One region of the Arthrobacter sp. LjRoot78 genome, then DNA from elsewhere that is predicted to be linked to it. Evidence: riboswitches for the same ligand, from Rfam matches in the RefSeq annotation. Region 1 holds a riboswitch; each other region holds the start of a gene.
What was found. A riboswitch is a leader RNA that binds a small molecule or an ion and turns the genes downstream of it on or off. The one in region 1 is predicted to bind S-adenosylmethionine.
Positions count from the first base shown of each region.

Region 1 (4,270 bases):
GTCCGGGTTGTTGAGTGACTCGAAGTACTCCACGGACCAATGGAACCAGCGCATGCAGAAGAGCCGCATGGTGAGCCCGTGCGTCACGAAGAGCGCGTTGCGGGCGTAGTCCGGCCGGGCCCAGTGCCGGTGGAGTGTTTCCATGAAGGAGGAGATCCGGTCGTAGACATCCGAGCCGGATTCGCCCTCACGGAACCGGTAGAAGAAATGGCCGTACGCGTTGCGGAGTTCCTTCTGGTCCTCGATGTCCCCGGCGATCTGGAAGTTCGCCCAGTCCTGCTCCCGGAGTCGCGGCTCCTCGATGACCCGTTCAGTGAGCGGGCCCAGGTTGAGCGCTTCCAGGGTCTGGTATGCCCTGAGGTATGGCGACACGTAGACACACACCTGCTGCCCGTCCAGCTCCCGGCGGATTTGCTCGCCGGCGGCCTGTGCCTGTGCCACGCCGAGGTCCGTGAGCGGTATCCGGTAATCCGGGACCCTGTTGTAGATGGAGGTGTCGGCATTGGCGGCGGACTGGCCGTGCCGGATCATGATGATTTTGTCGGGCGCGCTCATAAATTCCTAGCATAGGCCCAGGGCTGCCCCGCTCCGGTGAGGCGGCGGACAGGAAAGAACCAGCAAGTGCAGGCAAGATAGGAACATGCTGGTTCCCTCCCGCCGTCGTCTGCGGATCGAAGTCTGGATTGTCCTGGGTCTGTCGCTGGGGCAGTCCGCCGTGTATTCGGTGGTGCAGCTGCTCGACAAGCTGACGCGTGCGCCCCTGGCGGAGGGTACGTCCACCCTCAACCGCTCGCAGAGCAGCCGCGAATACTTCGACCTGACCTACCAGTTGCTGGACATTGTGTTCGCCCTCGTGCCGGTGGTCCTGGTGATCTATTTCCTCACGGAACACCGGCGGGCGGGGGAGTCCGGCGCTTCGGCGTTCCGCAAACTCGGCTTCAACTTCGCCCGCCCGGGGAAGGACCTGCTGCAGGGGCTGGGCCTGGCAGCGCTGATCGGCATCCCTTCCCTGGGGCTGTACGCGGCCGGCCGGGCGCTGGGCATCACCACCGCCATCATCCCCAGCGCGCTGGACGCCTACTGGTGGACCATTCCCGTGCTGATCCTCTCCGCAGTGCGGCACGGGATCGTCGAGGAAGTCATCGTGGTGGGCTACCTGCTGGACCGGCTCGGGAAGTTCGGGTGGAGCATGCCGCTGGCCATCTTCGCAAGCTCCATGCTCCGCGGCAGCTACCACCTCTACCAGGGCTTCGGCCCGTTCATCGGCAACGCCGTCATGGGTGTTGTTTTCGCCTGGGTGTACACGAAGACCCGCCGCGTCATGCCGCTGGTGATCGCCCATGCGCTGCTGGACATCGTGGCTTTCGTCGGCTTCAGCCTGTTCGGCAAGGCGATCGGGCTGGGTTAGATCGGGCTGGGTTGGCTCGGGCTCGATTAAAAGGATTCGGCCGCTATCGGTGGGTGGCGTCGTTGGCACCCGCTGATAGCGGCCGAAGTTTATGGTGTGGCACCGTTAAGGGGCAGCAGGCTGCCGCGTGGTCCCTTGCGGTTCCACGTTGTGGAACCGGGTCAGATGGTTACTGCCCCGGAAGCGGTTTCGAAGGTGACGGAGAGGATCCCCGGTGTTCCCTTCGGGGCGATCCATTCGACGGCCACATCTTCCAAAGGCTTCTCGACCGGTTGACCGAGCCACTCCGTGACGCGTTCGGCCGAGCCCGCGATGGTGAGGCTGGACATCTTAACGTTGCTTGGGTAGGCGTTGGACGGGTGAAGCTCCGGGTCGCCTTCCCACTTGAGCATGTACGGAACCTGCGGGTCTGCAATGAGGCCCAGGATGCCGATCTGCTTCCAGACGAGTTCGCGGCCGTCGGGGAACTTGCGGTTGCCGTTGACAGCCGATCGGCCGAGGCGTTCTTCGAACGGTGCCAGGTCGTCCACTTCGACGCACCAGCCCATCCAGCCGCCGCCGGCTGCGGAGCGTGCCCGGACAGCCTGCCCGAACGGAGCCTTGTCGGAGGCCGGGTGGTCCAGGACCTCCACAACCTCCAGGTATTTGTGCCCGGCCAGCGGGATAATCATGTTGCGGGTGCCAAAACGGGGGTGTACCCCGCCCTTCACGGCTTCGACGCCGAGGGCGGTTGCAATACGTTCGGTGGTGGCAGCCAAGCCATCTTGTTCACAGGCGTAAGAGACGTGATCCATGCGCATGCCCTCATCTTGGCACTTTGTGATGGAGCTCTCAGCTAAGGGTGGCCTTACCAAGATGGGATGTCATGGCGGGCCGGCCTGAGGCCCGTGAAATCACGCCGCTGACGTCCTTCGTCACAAAGCTGTTCACAGGCAATCCGCCGTTCCTAGACTGGGGCCAGGTCATGAGCGCCAGCATCAAGCCCCGGCTAGCTGGCCGGCAACCCTCGTTCCGCGGTGGGGTGCCCCGGGTGAAGACCTGGCCCTCCGGCAACCGCCGGGCGGCAAGCGCGGCACCAGTCCTGCCAGGGAATGTCCAGCATGTCCTGCAGGGCAGAGGTGCCCTTCCTCAGAAGGAGCTCTCCGATGTCCAACGCATGGTCATTCGAAACCCGCCAGATCCACGCCGGCCAGGAGCCGGACAGCGCCACCGGCGCCAGGGCACTGCCTATCTACCAGACGACGTCGTTCGTGTTCCCGAGCGCCGAAAGCGCCGCCAACCGCTTCGCGCTGGCCGAGCTGGCGCCCATCTACACCCGCATCGGCAACCCCACCCAGGACACGGTGGAACAGCGCGTTGCCAGCCTGGAAGGTGGCCTGGCAGCGCTCCTGCTCAGCTCGGGCCAGGCTGCCGAAACCTTCGCCATCCTCAACGTGGCCGAAGCCGGCGACCACGTGGTGGCCAGCCCCAGCCTGTACGGCGGCACGTATAACCTCCTGGCCCACACCCTGAAGAAGTTCGGCATCTCCGTGACGTTCGTCGAGGATCCGGACAACCTCCAGCAGTGGAAGGATGCCGTCCGGCCGAACACCAAGCTCTTCTTCGCCGAGGTGGTCTCCAATCCGCGCCAGGATGTCCTGGACATCGAAGGCGTGTCCCGCGTTGCCCACGAGGCAGGCGTCCCGCTGATCGTGGACAACACGTTGTCCACTCCGTACCTCATCCGGCCGCTGGAATGGGGTGCCGACATTGTGGTGCACTCGGCCACGAAGTACCTCGGCGGGCACGGCAGCGCCATCGCCGGCGTGATCGTGGACTCCGGCAACTTCGACTTCGGAAAGGACCCGGAGAAGTTCCCGGGCTTCAATACGCCGGACCCCACCTACAACGGCCTTGTCTACGCCCGCGACCTCGGGGCGGACGGTGCACTGGGGGCGAACCTGTCCTACATCCTCAAGGCCCGCGTCCAGCTGCTGCGCGATCTCGGTTCGGCGGTATCCCCGTTCAACGCCTTCCTCATCGCCCAGGGGCTGGAAACCCTGAGCCTGCGTGTGGAGCGGCACGTTGCCAACGCGGTGACCGTCGCCGAGTGGCTGGAGTCCAGGGACGACGTCGAATCCGTCGCCTATGCGGGCCTGCCGTCCAGCCCCTGGTACGAGCGCGGCCGCAAGTATGGACCCAAGGGCACCGGCGCGATTGTGTCCTTCAACATCGCCGGCGGGGCCGAGGCAGGCAAGCGGTTCGTGGATGCCTTGGAGCTGCACTCCCACGTGGCAAACATCGGTGACGTGCGCTCCCTGGTCATCCACCCGGCGTCGACCACGCACAGCCAGTTGACGGAAGAGCAGCAGGCCGTGGCCGGTGTGACCCCCGGCCTGGTCCGCCTCTCGGTGGGGCTGGAGCACATCGACGACATCATCGCCGACCTCGACGCCGGTTTCCGCGCCGCCAAGGGCGACTGACCAGTACGGCTCCCGGCGTCCACGACGCCGGGAGTCATATTGATGTCACATTCTTAGCCATTGCGGCGACGCATTTCGTAGACTCTTTGAAGGTCATGAGTGCCAGCGACAGCCCCGGCTTGCTGGCCGGCAACCCTCCTTCCGCGGCGGGGTGCCCCGGGTGAAGACCTGGCCTGCCGGCCAGTTGGCGGCGGGCAAGCGCGAAGAAGAGGTCCTCAGATGACGATTGCCGTCACCCGCAGCGGTGTACCCGAAACAGATACCCGCGCAGTGGATGCAACCACAGGCAACACCACGGATACAACGACAGGCAACAACACGGATACCAGCACGGTGGACACCGCCGTCCCTGACGGTACGGTCAAGTTCCTCAGCGTTGGCGGGCTGGAGCTGGAGGCCG
Region 1 covers NZ_CAXUTG020000001.1:1,488,848-1,493,117, forward strand. Annotated here, with positions in the region: gene ACSQ1X_RS06810 (histidine phosphatase family protein) at 1-555, opposite strand, end outside; gene ACSQ1X_RS06815 (CPBP family intramembrane glutamic endopeptidase) at 641-1,408, shown strand; gene ACSQ1X_RS06820 (VOC family protein) at 1,570-2,208, opposite strand; SAM riboswitch class IV at 2,369-2,484, shown strand; gene ACSQ1X_RS06825 (bifunctional o-acetylhomoserine/o-acetylserine sulfhydrylase) at 2,554-3,870, shown strand; SAM riboswitch class IV at 3,962-4,077, shown strand; gene metX (homoserine O-acetyltransferase MetX) at 4,090-4,270, shown strand, end outside.

Region 2 (4,270 bases), 2.8 Mb from region 1:
TGCCAGGGCCAGCTGCATGGGCTGGAAGTTCCCGCCGGACACCATCCGCCCGGAGCCGACGTCGGTGAGCGGGTTGTCGCCCCGGCCGTTGAGCTCCACCTCCAGGGCGTCTTCCAGAGAAGTGACCTGCCACCGGACAGCACCGTGGGTCTGGGGCGCCGCCCGGAAGGACAGCGCGTCCTGCACGGAAACCTTCCGGGTGTGGTCCTCCAGCCAGCCTCCCTCCAGGAGCCCCAGCACGTGGGCCGCCGTGACCGCCTGACCGTGCACGGCTTTGGCAGCCTGCACCGCTGGCGAAAACGGGCTGAGGTTGCCCCCGCCGTCATGCCTTGCCGTCGCCTCAAGCGACAGCGCGAGCGCCGTGTCGGCAAGATCGGCGAGCCGCAGTATGCGGTGCAGCACCAGCGCGCCGACACCGATGGAATAGGAGTTGGAGCTGACCAGGGCCAGGGCCTCGCCGGGCGCCAGTTCCAGCGGAGCCAGCCCGGCGTCGGCCAGCGCCTGCCCGCCGGGCACCAGCTGCCCGTCCGCGCTGACAGCCTGGCCCTCCCCGATGGCGACGGCGGCCACTGCGGCCAGGTGGGTGAGGTCGGCGGAACCAACGGATCCTTCGCGGGGGACGGCGGGGACCACACCCCGGTTAAGCATGTCAGCGTAGAAGCGGGCTGTTTCCGGCCGGACTCCGGAGCCGCCGCGGCTGAAGCCCACCAGCCGCGCCAGGATCACGGCCCTGACCTCGTCGGCGCCCAGCAGGTCCCCCACGCCGCTGTTGTGGTACCGCACCACCTGAACCTGGTAGGCAAGGATCGACTTCTCTTCCACAGCGGTGTCCCGCCCGGAGCCCAGCAGCGTATTGAGTCCGTAGACGCGGTGGCCGGAGTCGATGGCCTGCTCCACCACCTCGCGCGAGCGCCCGATCATTTCCAGGGCGTCCGTGCTGAGGACGAACTTCACGGCCGGGTCAGCCGCGGCCTCGGCGATGTCCCTGGCACGCAGGTGCGCCGTACCGATCAGGAAGTTGCCGCTGCCGTTGCCCATCGGACTAGAAGTCCAGCAGGTTCCGGCGGAAGCCGCCGTCGCCGTAGCTTGTCCGGAGCAGCCCGCGGCGCCGCAGCACGGGCGCCAGGCGGTCCAGCACCCCGTGAACGGTGGCCGGGTCCACGAAGCCGGAGAACAGGAACCCGTCTCCGCCCACCGTGGCCCCTGTCTCCTCGAGGTAGTCCGCAATGTCCTCGGCGGTGCCGATGATGCTGTCCCCGGCGCCGCCGCTGCGCGCCTGCAGGAGCTGGCGCAGCGTGGAGCCGGGCGGACCGGCTTTGGTGAAGTGATCCAGGGTGCCCTGGTTGCTGTTCGTGGTGAGTTCGGGGAGCGGGGCGTCGAGGTCGAACTGTTTGAAGTCGATGACGGAGAGATACGAGATGGAGTTCAGCTGGCTGTCGATGTCGCGCTGCGTGAGCCGGCGCCGCTGCTCCCGGAGTTCGTCCGCTTCTGCCCGGGACCCAACCACGGTGGGTTTGAGGACGAACAGCACCTTGACGTCGTCGGGGTTCCTCCCTGCCGCTGCCGCCTCGGCCCGGATCGAGTCCCGGTAGGCCTTCATGCCGTCCGCACCCCTGGCCAGGGCGATGGCGACGTCCGTGTTGGCACCCGCGAACGCTTTGCCGCGCGGGGATGCCCCGGCCTGCACCAGCACCGGTTCCTCGGGTAGCGGCGCGGTGTTCAGCGGTCCGCGGACCTTGAAGAACTCGCCGTCGTGGTTGATGGGGTGGACCTTCGTGTGGTCCGCGAAGACGCCGGCGTCCGCGTCCTCCACAATGGCGTCCGGCTCCCAGCTGCGCCAGAGCTTGCGCACCACGTCCACAAATTCCTCTGCTTTCTCGTAGCGGAGGTCGTGCTCGATCTGCTGGTCCAGGCCGTAGTTCTGCGCGGCCAGGTCACTGCCGGAGGTCACCACGTTCCAGCCCACCTGGCCGTTGGAGAAATGCTGCAGCGTGGCCAGCAGCCGGGCCGCGGTGAACGGCGGGTAGAAGGAGGCGCTGACTGTGGGAACAATGCCCAGGTGTTCCGTGGCGGAGAGCAGGTACGGCACCAGTGCCAGCGGATCGTGCTTGGGCGCGAACGACGCCTGCGCCAGCGACACCTCGGCGCTGCCGCCGTAGGTGTCCGGCACCGTGAGGGAGTCTTCGATGATGAACAGGTCCAGCCCGGCCCGCTCGAATTCGCGCACGGCATGCTGGTACAGGGCGGGCTTTTTCCAGTCGTAGCCGATGCCGTAGCCTGGCGTGCCCCAGCCCTGGACGCCGAAGCCGTGACCCACAAACCAACCGAAGTGCAGCATGGGACTGACTGTATTCCCGTTCGATCCATTCACGGCTGCCTGATTTCATCCGGCGTTACAGCGGTTCATCTCCCGTCATTATCCTCCCGGCAGGGTCTTTTGTAACCGCAGTACGGGGTCACGCACGGGTCACTGGAAACACGGGGCCAGCACCGCTTTCAGCCCTCTCCCGTTACGGAAGATGACGACGACGGCGGTGCAGGCCGCCGTCGTAAGTGTTACGTTTTTGGGGAGTAATGAGAACCGGTGCCAAGCCCTGACTGGCCGGTCGGCAACCCTCCTTCCACGGCGGGGTGCCTCAGGTGAATACTCGGCATATCGACCCATTCGAGCTGCAAGCGTGAGAGAAGGAGATCCGTCGTGTCTGACGCACCCGCCCCACTGGCTCCGGCCACCGAACCGGCCGCCGCCGGCCAGGAACTACCGGCCCAGGACCTGCCCCAGGAAAAGCTGGCCTACCGGCTCATCACCGGCCCCGATGACCGCTCCTTCTGCGAGCGCATCTCCGCAGCGCTGGCCGATGGTTATGTTTTGCACGGGAGCCCGGCGGCCACGTTCAACGGCACCAGCGTGATCGTGGCGCAGGCCGTGGTCCTGCCCGCAGCCATCGCCAGCTCGGACGCCGCGGTGGCAACCGCCGTGGACGAACTTGAGTTTGACCTCGACTTCCCCGGCGAGGGTTTCGAGGGCCACGCATGAGCTACGCCGGAGACCTGAGCCCCCAGGACGCCTGGGCCAAGCTGGAACAGGGCGCAGTCCTGGTGGATGTCCGCACCGAAGGCGAGTGGGCCCACATCGGCATCCCGGACACGAAAGCCACCGAAAACGATCCCCTCTTCATCCAGTGGACCTTCCCCGGCGGCATCCCCAACCCGGATTTCATTCACCAGCTGAAGCAGCAGGCACCGGAGGACACCGGCGTTGAACTGGTGTTCCTCTGCCGTTCCGGCGTCCGCTCGGTCGCCGCGGCAATCGCCGCCACGCAGGCCGGCTTCACGGCCTACAACGTCCTCGAAGGCTTTGAAGGCGAACCGGACCGTTATGGCGAGCGCACCGTCAACGGCTGGAAGAACCGCGGACTACCCACCAACCTCGGAAAGAACTAAGTGACTTTCAATCCCGACGCCGCCGGCTGGAACCCCGACACCCAGGCTGTCCGCGGCGGCCTTGACCGCACCAACTTCCAGGAGACGGCCGAGCCGATCTTCCTCAACTCCGGCTTCGTGTATGAATCCGCGGCAGCCGCCGAACGCGCCTTCACGGGCGAAGACGAACGGTTCGTGTACTCCCGCTACGGCAACCCGTCGGTGGCGACGTTCCAGGAGCGGCTCCGGCTGCTCGAGGGCACGGAGGCGTCCTTTGCGACGGCGTCGGGCATGTCCGCCGTCTTCACTGCCCTCGGTGCGCTGCTGGCCGCGGGCGACCGCGTGGTGGCTGCCCGCTCGCTGTTCGGCTCCTGCTTTGTGATCCTGAATGAGATCCTGCCCCGCTGGGGCGTGGAAACGGTGTTCGTGGACGGCCCGGACCTGGAGCAATGGCGGGCCGCGTTGGCGGAGCCGACGACGGCGGTCTTCTTCGAGTCGCCGTCGAACCCGATGCAGGAGATCGTGGACATCGCCGCGGTCAGCGAACTGGCCCACTCGGCCGGGGCGACGGTCGTCGTCGACAACGTCTTTGCCACTCCCCTGCTGCAGCGCTGCGGCGAGCTCGGCGCGGACGTGATTGTGTACTCCGGCACCAAGCACATCGACGGCCAGGGACGGGTGCTCGGCGGCGCCATCCTGGGCACCAAGGAGTTCATCGACGGCCCGGTCAAGCAGCTCATGCGCCACACCGGGCCTGCACTGTCCGCATTCAACGCCTGGGTGCTGACCAAGGGCCTGGAGACCATGGCCCTGCGCGTCAAGCACTCCTCCGCCTCCGCGCTTCGCC
Region 2 covers NZ_CAXUTG020000001.1:4,289,040-4,293,309, forward strand. Annotated here, with positions in the region: gene ACSQ1X_RS19960 (aromatic amino acid ammonia-lyase) at 1-1,038, opposite strand, end outside; gene ACSQ1X_RS19965 (NtaA/DmoA family FMN-dependent monooxygenase) at 1,043-2,338, opposite strand; SAM riboswitch class IV at 2,571-2,685, shown strand; gene ACSQ1X_RS19970 (DUF1737 domain-containing protein) at 2,720-3,037, shown strand; gene ACSQ1X_RS19975 (rhodanese-like domain-containing protein) at 3,034-3,444, shown strand; gene ACSQ1X_RS19980 (O-succinylhomoserine sulfhydrylase) at 3,445-4,270, shown strand, end outside.
Region 2: it holds a riboswitch for S-adenosylmethionine, as region 1 does, so the genes downstream of both, ACSQ1X_RS19970 (DUF1737 domain-containing protein) here and ACSQ1X_RS06825 (bifunctional o-acetylhomoserine/o-acetylserine sulfhydrylase) in region 1, are expected to answer to the same signal.

Region 3 (4,270 bases), 1.4 Mb from region 1:
GACGGCACACGTCGTCGTCGGCACTTGCCCTGCGGATCAGTGACGCGCCCGCCGGAAGCTGGATTATTGACACCCCGGGTATCCGGTCATTCGGCCTTGCCCACGTCGATCCGGACCGGATCCTGCGTTCGTTCCCCGACCTCGAACCCGGCACGGATGCCTGCGAACGCGGCTGCAAGCATGATGCATCCGCCGTCAACTGCGGCGTGGACGCCTGGGTGGCCGAAGGACACGCAGGGCCGTCCGGCGCGGCGCGTCTTGCGTCCCTGCGGCGGTTGCTCGGCACCGATCCCCGGATGGAAGCTCAGGAAGCGAAGGAACTCGGCATCGTTTCGTAGCAGGCGGAGGGGCCAGGGACCTGACATCCCGCCCGGCCGGCCACAGAGACGGTAGTTTGGAACCATGACCCAACCCGCTTCGAGCTACAACGACGACCTGCGCCTCGCCCATGTACTGGCTGACTCTGTCGACTCCCAGACCATGAGCCGCTTCAAGGCGCTGGACCTTCAGATTGAAACCAAACCGGACCTGACCCCGGTCACGGATGCTGACAAATCAGCTGAAGAGTCCATCCGCGGCCAGCTGTCCCGTTCCCGCCCGCGGGATGCCGTCCTCGGCGAAGAATTCGGCAGCTCCGGGCACGGTTCCCGCCGCTGGATCATCGATCCGATCGACGGCACCAAGAACTTCGTGCGCGGCGTGCCGGTGTGGGCCACCCTGATCGCCCTCGTGGATGAGGGCGAGCCGGTGGTCGGCCTGGTCAGCGCACCGGCGCTGGGAAAGCGCTGGTGGGCCGCTAAAGGGGCTGGCGCCTACATGGGACGGTCGCTTGCGGCAGCCACCCGGCTGAAGGTTTCGAACGTGTCCAAGCTCTCGGACGCCTCCCTCTCCTACTCGAGCCTTAGCGGCTGGAAGGAACGCGGCAACCTGGATGAATTCCTGGGCCTCACGGAGGACGTCTGGCGGACCCGGGCCTACGGCGACTTCTGGTCTTATTGCATGGTGGCCGAAGGGTCCGTGGACATCGCCTGCGAGCCGGAACTGAACCTCTACGACATGGCCGCCCTGGTGCCCATTGTCACCGAAGCCGGAGGCCGCTTCACTTCGCTGGAGGGAGTGGACGGCCCCTTCGGCGGGAATGCCCTCGCCACCAACTCGATCCTCCATTCGGAGGTCCTCAAGCGCCTGAACCCGGACCTCGACGACCTCCTCTGACGCGCAGCGCACCCCCCGGTCGCTAGGCGCGAGGGCGGCAGATCAACGCAGCGCCGAATGAACGCAGTGCCGAATAAACGACGGCGGACGCCCCTCCCAAGGGTGCGTCCGCCGTCCTTTGTTCGGCCGCAACGCCATTCTTCTGCCTCGCGTAACAAAGTGCTTAATAATTGCCGCAACTTTCCCGCGGCGCTGTCAATGTCCTAATCTCGAAACAGGTCACGAGTGCCAGCGCTAAACCCCGGTTTGCTGGCCGGCAACCCTCCATTCGCGGTGGGGTGCCCCGGGTGACGACCAGGCCGGTCCGGAACGGACCCGGCAAGCGCGGATCCCCGGAGTGAGGGGTCCCTTTACAGTGAGGTCCCCATGACTACTGCCACGTTCCCCGCAAACTCCGGAACCGCCCCCGCCCCAGCCCGTCTGGATGAACGGTTCAGCGTCGCCCGGCGCCCCCTCTCGGCCGTCACCGGCGCGGAGATCCAGGCTCCGCTGATCCAGGGCGGCCACGTCCGCTACGCGAACCTGGACTACGGCGCGTCGGCACCGGCACTGTCCGTCGTCTCGGCCTACCTCAACGAAATCCTGCCGTACTACGCCAGCGTGCACCGAGGCGCGGGCTACGCTTCGCAGATCAGCACGTCCGTGTACGAAAACGCGCGGAATATCGTCCGCGGCTTCGTGGGCGGCAGGCCGGACGATTCCGTCATTTTCACCAGGAACACCACCGACTCCCTGAACCTGCTGGCGGGCTGCCTGCCGGTGGCGGACGGCCGCCACACCGGTGAAGTGCTCTACCTGGACATCGAGCACCACGCCAACCTGCTCCCCTGGCAGGGCGTGCCGCACCGCAGCGTGGTTGCCGCGTCCACCCTGAAGGCAACCCTGGAGAGCCTGCGCACTGAACTCCGGCAGGGTGACATCAGCCTGCTGGCCGTCACCGGCGCCTCCAATGTCACCGGCGAAATCCTTCCGATCCGTGAACTGGCCGCTTTGGCGCACGAACACGGCGCAAGGATTGTGGTGGACGCGGCGCAACTGGCCCCGCACCGCCGCATCGACATCGCAGCGGACGACGTCGACTACCTCGCCTTCTCGGGTCACAAGCTGTATGCACCCTTCGGCTCCGGCGTCCTCGTGGGCCGGCCGGACTGGCTCGACGCCGGGACCCCCCACCTGGCAGGCGGCGGAGCGGTCCGCGAGGCCCGGCTGGATTCCGTCAGCTGGGCCACGGGACCGGCACGGCATGAGGGCGGCTCGCCCAACGTGCTCGGCGCCGCCACCCTTGCCCGCGCCACGCAGGTCATCGGCGCTCTGGACCAGGAGCTGTGGCACGCCCACGAGACCGCCATCCGGTCCTTCCTCGTGGAGGGGCTGCAGAGGATCGACGGCGTCACGGTGCACCAGATCTTCAGCGACACCAATGACACGATCGGGGTGGTCAACTTCTCCGTCGCCGGCTACGACGCGGGCCTTGTTGCGGCCTACCTCTCCGCCGAACACGGCGTGGGCCTGCGGGACGGCCGCTTCTGCGCCCACCCGCTGCTCAAGCGGCTGGGACTGCCCTCGGGCTCGCTCCGCGCAAGCTTCGGCGTCGGATCCCGGCTGGAGGACGCCCAGCGCCTGCTCGCTGGCATTGAGGAACTCCGCCGCACGGGCCTGGGCTGGGACTACGTTGTGGACGCGGGCCGCTGGGTGCCGGCCAACGACACCCGCAGCTACCCGGAATGGGCGCCCAATACCCCCGGCACCGCCGGCGCGGCGCCCTGCACCGACGACTGAGCGTTGGGCCTGAGGCCCGAGGACTGGGGACACGGTCTGTGCGGTAAATTCGAGGGGTAAGAATTCCAGCCTGCCCGAAGGAGATTGCACGTGGCACGGGGAGGCCCCAAACTGCACCACCAGCGCCGGCACGAGCTCGGCCAAAGCTTCCAGGACGGCGGTGAACACTACGACCGGGTCCGCCCAAGCTACCCTGGCGACTCTGCGGACTGGCTGATCGAAAGCGTCGGCGGGATCGCCGGAGTGTCCGACGCCGCTGACATTGGGGCGGGGACGGGCAAGTACACCGCATTGCTGGTGCAACGCGGGCTGGCAGTCTCCGCGGTGGATCCTTCACCGGACATGCTCGCCCAACTGCGCCTCGTCCTGCCGGGAGTTCCAGCGACGGAGGGCACAGCGGAGGCAACCGGACTCCCGGACGCGGCGTTCGACGTCGTCGTTGTTGCCCAGGCCTGGCACTGGTGCGATCCCCTCCTGGCAAGCACCGAACTGTCCCGCATCCTCCGCCCTGCCGGCGTGCTGGGACTGGTGTGGAATCAGCTGGATACGTCCGTCCCGTGGGTCCACCGCTTGTCCCGGATCATGCATGCAGGGGACGTGCACAAGCCGGACTTCCGTCCCGCAATCGGGCCGGAGTTTGCCGGGCTTGAGAGCCACCTGACACGCTGGGAAGACTCAGTGACCACCGGAGACATCGTCGAACTGGCAAAGTCCCGCAGCTATTACCTCGCGGCCGGCGAAAGTACGCGCGCAAAGGTCCGCCACAACCTGGACTGGTACCTCCACGAGCACCTGGGCCATTCCCCGGCGGACACCATCGGACTTCCCTACCTCACCCAGACCTGGCGGGCGTTCAAAGCATGAGTGCCGCAGCCAAAGCGGTAGGCTTGGACTCGTGAAGACCAGCGCGCCCTCCTCCTCCATCGAGGACTACGTCAAGGTCATCTACTCCTTTACGGAGTGGCAGGACAAGCCCATCACGTCCTCGCAGCTGGCCCAGCGGCTTGGCGTCGCAAACTCCTCGGTCTCGGAGATGGTCCGCAAACTCAAGGACCAGGGCCTGGTTGACCACAAGCCGTACAGCGCCATCACGCTCACGGCGGACGGAATCCGCCTCGCGCTCTCGATGGTCCGGCGTCACCGCCTGATTGAGACCTACCTCGTCCAGGAACTCGGCTACAGCTGGGATGAAGTCCACGACGAAGCCGAACTCCTGGAACACGCAGTGTCGGATACCTTCATCGAGCGGATGGCCCGCAAGCTCGGCGATCCCCTG
Region 3 covers NZ_CAXUTG020000001.1:2,906,963-2,911,232, forward strand. Annotated here, with positions in the region: gene rsgA (ribosome small subunit-dependent GTPase A) at 1-338, shown strand, start outside; gene hisN (histidinol-phosphatase) at 403-1,215, shown strand; SAM riboswitch class IV at 1,433-1,546, shown strand; gene ACSQ1X_RS13535 (aminotransferase class V-fold PLP-dependent enzyme) at 1,582-2,994, shown strand; gene ACSQ1X_RS13540 (class I SAM-dependent methyltransferase) at 3,085-3,858, shown strand; gene ACSQ1X_RS13545 (metal-dependent transcriptional regulator) at 3,890-4,270, shown strand, end outside.
Region 3: it holds a riboswitch for S-adenosylmethionine, as region 1 does, so the genes downstream of both, ACSQ1X_RS13535 (aminotransferase class V-fold PLP-dependent enzyme) here and ACSQ1X_RS06825 (bifunctional o-acetylhomoserine/o-acetylserine sulfhydrylase) in region 1, are expected to answer to the same signal.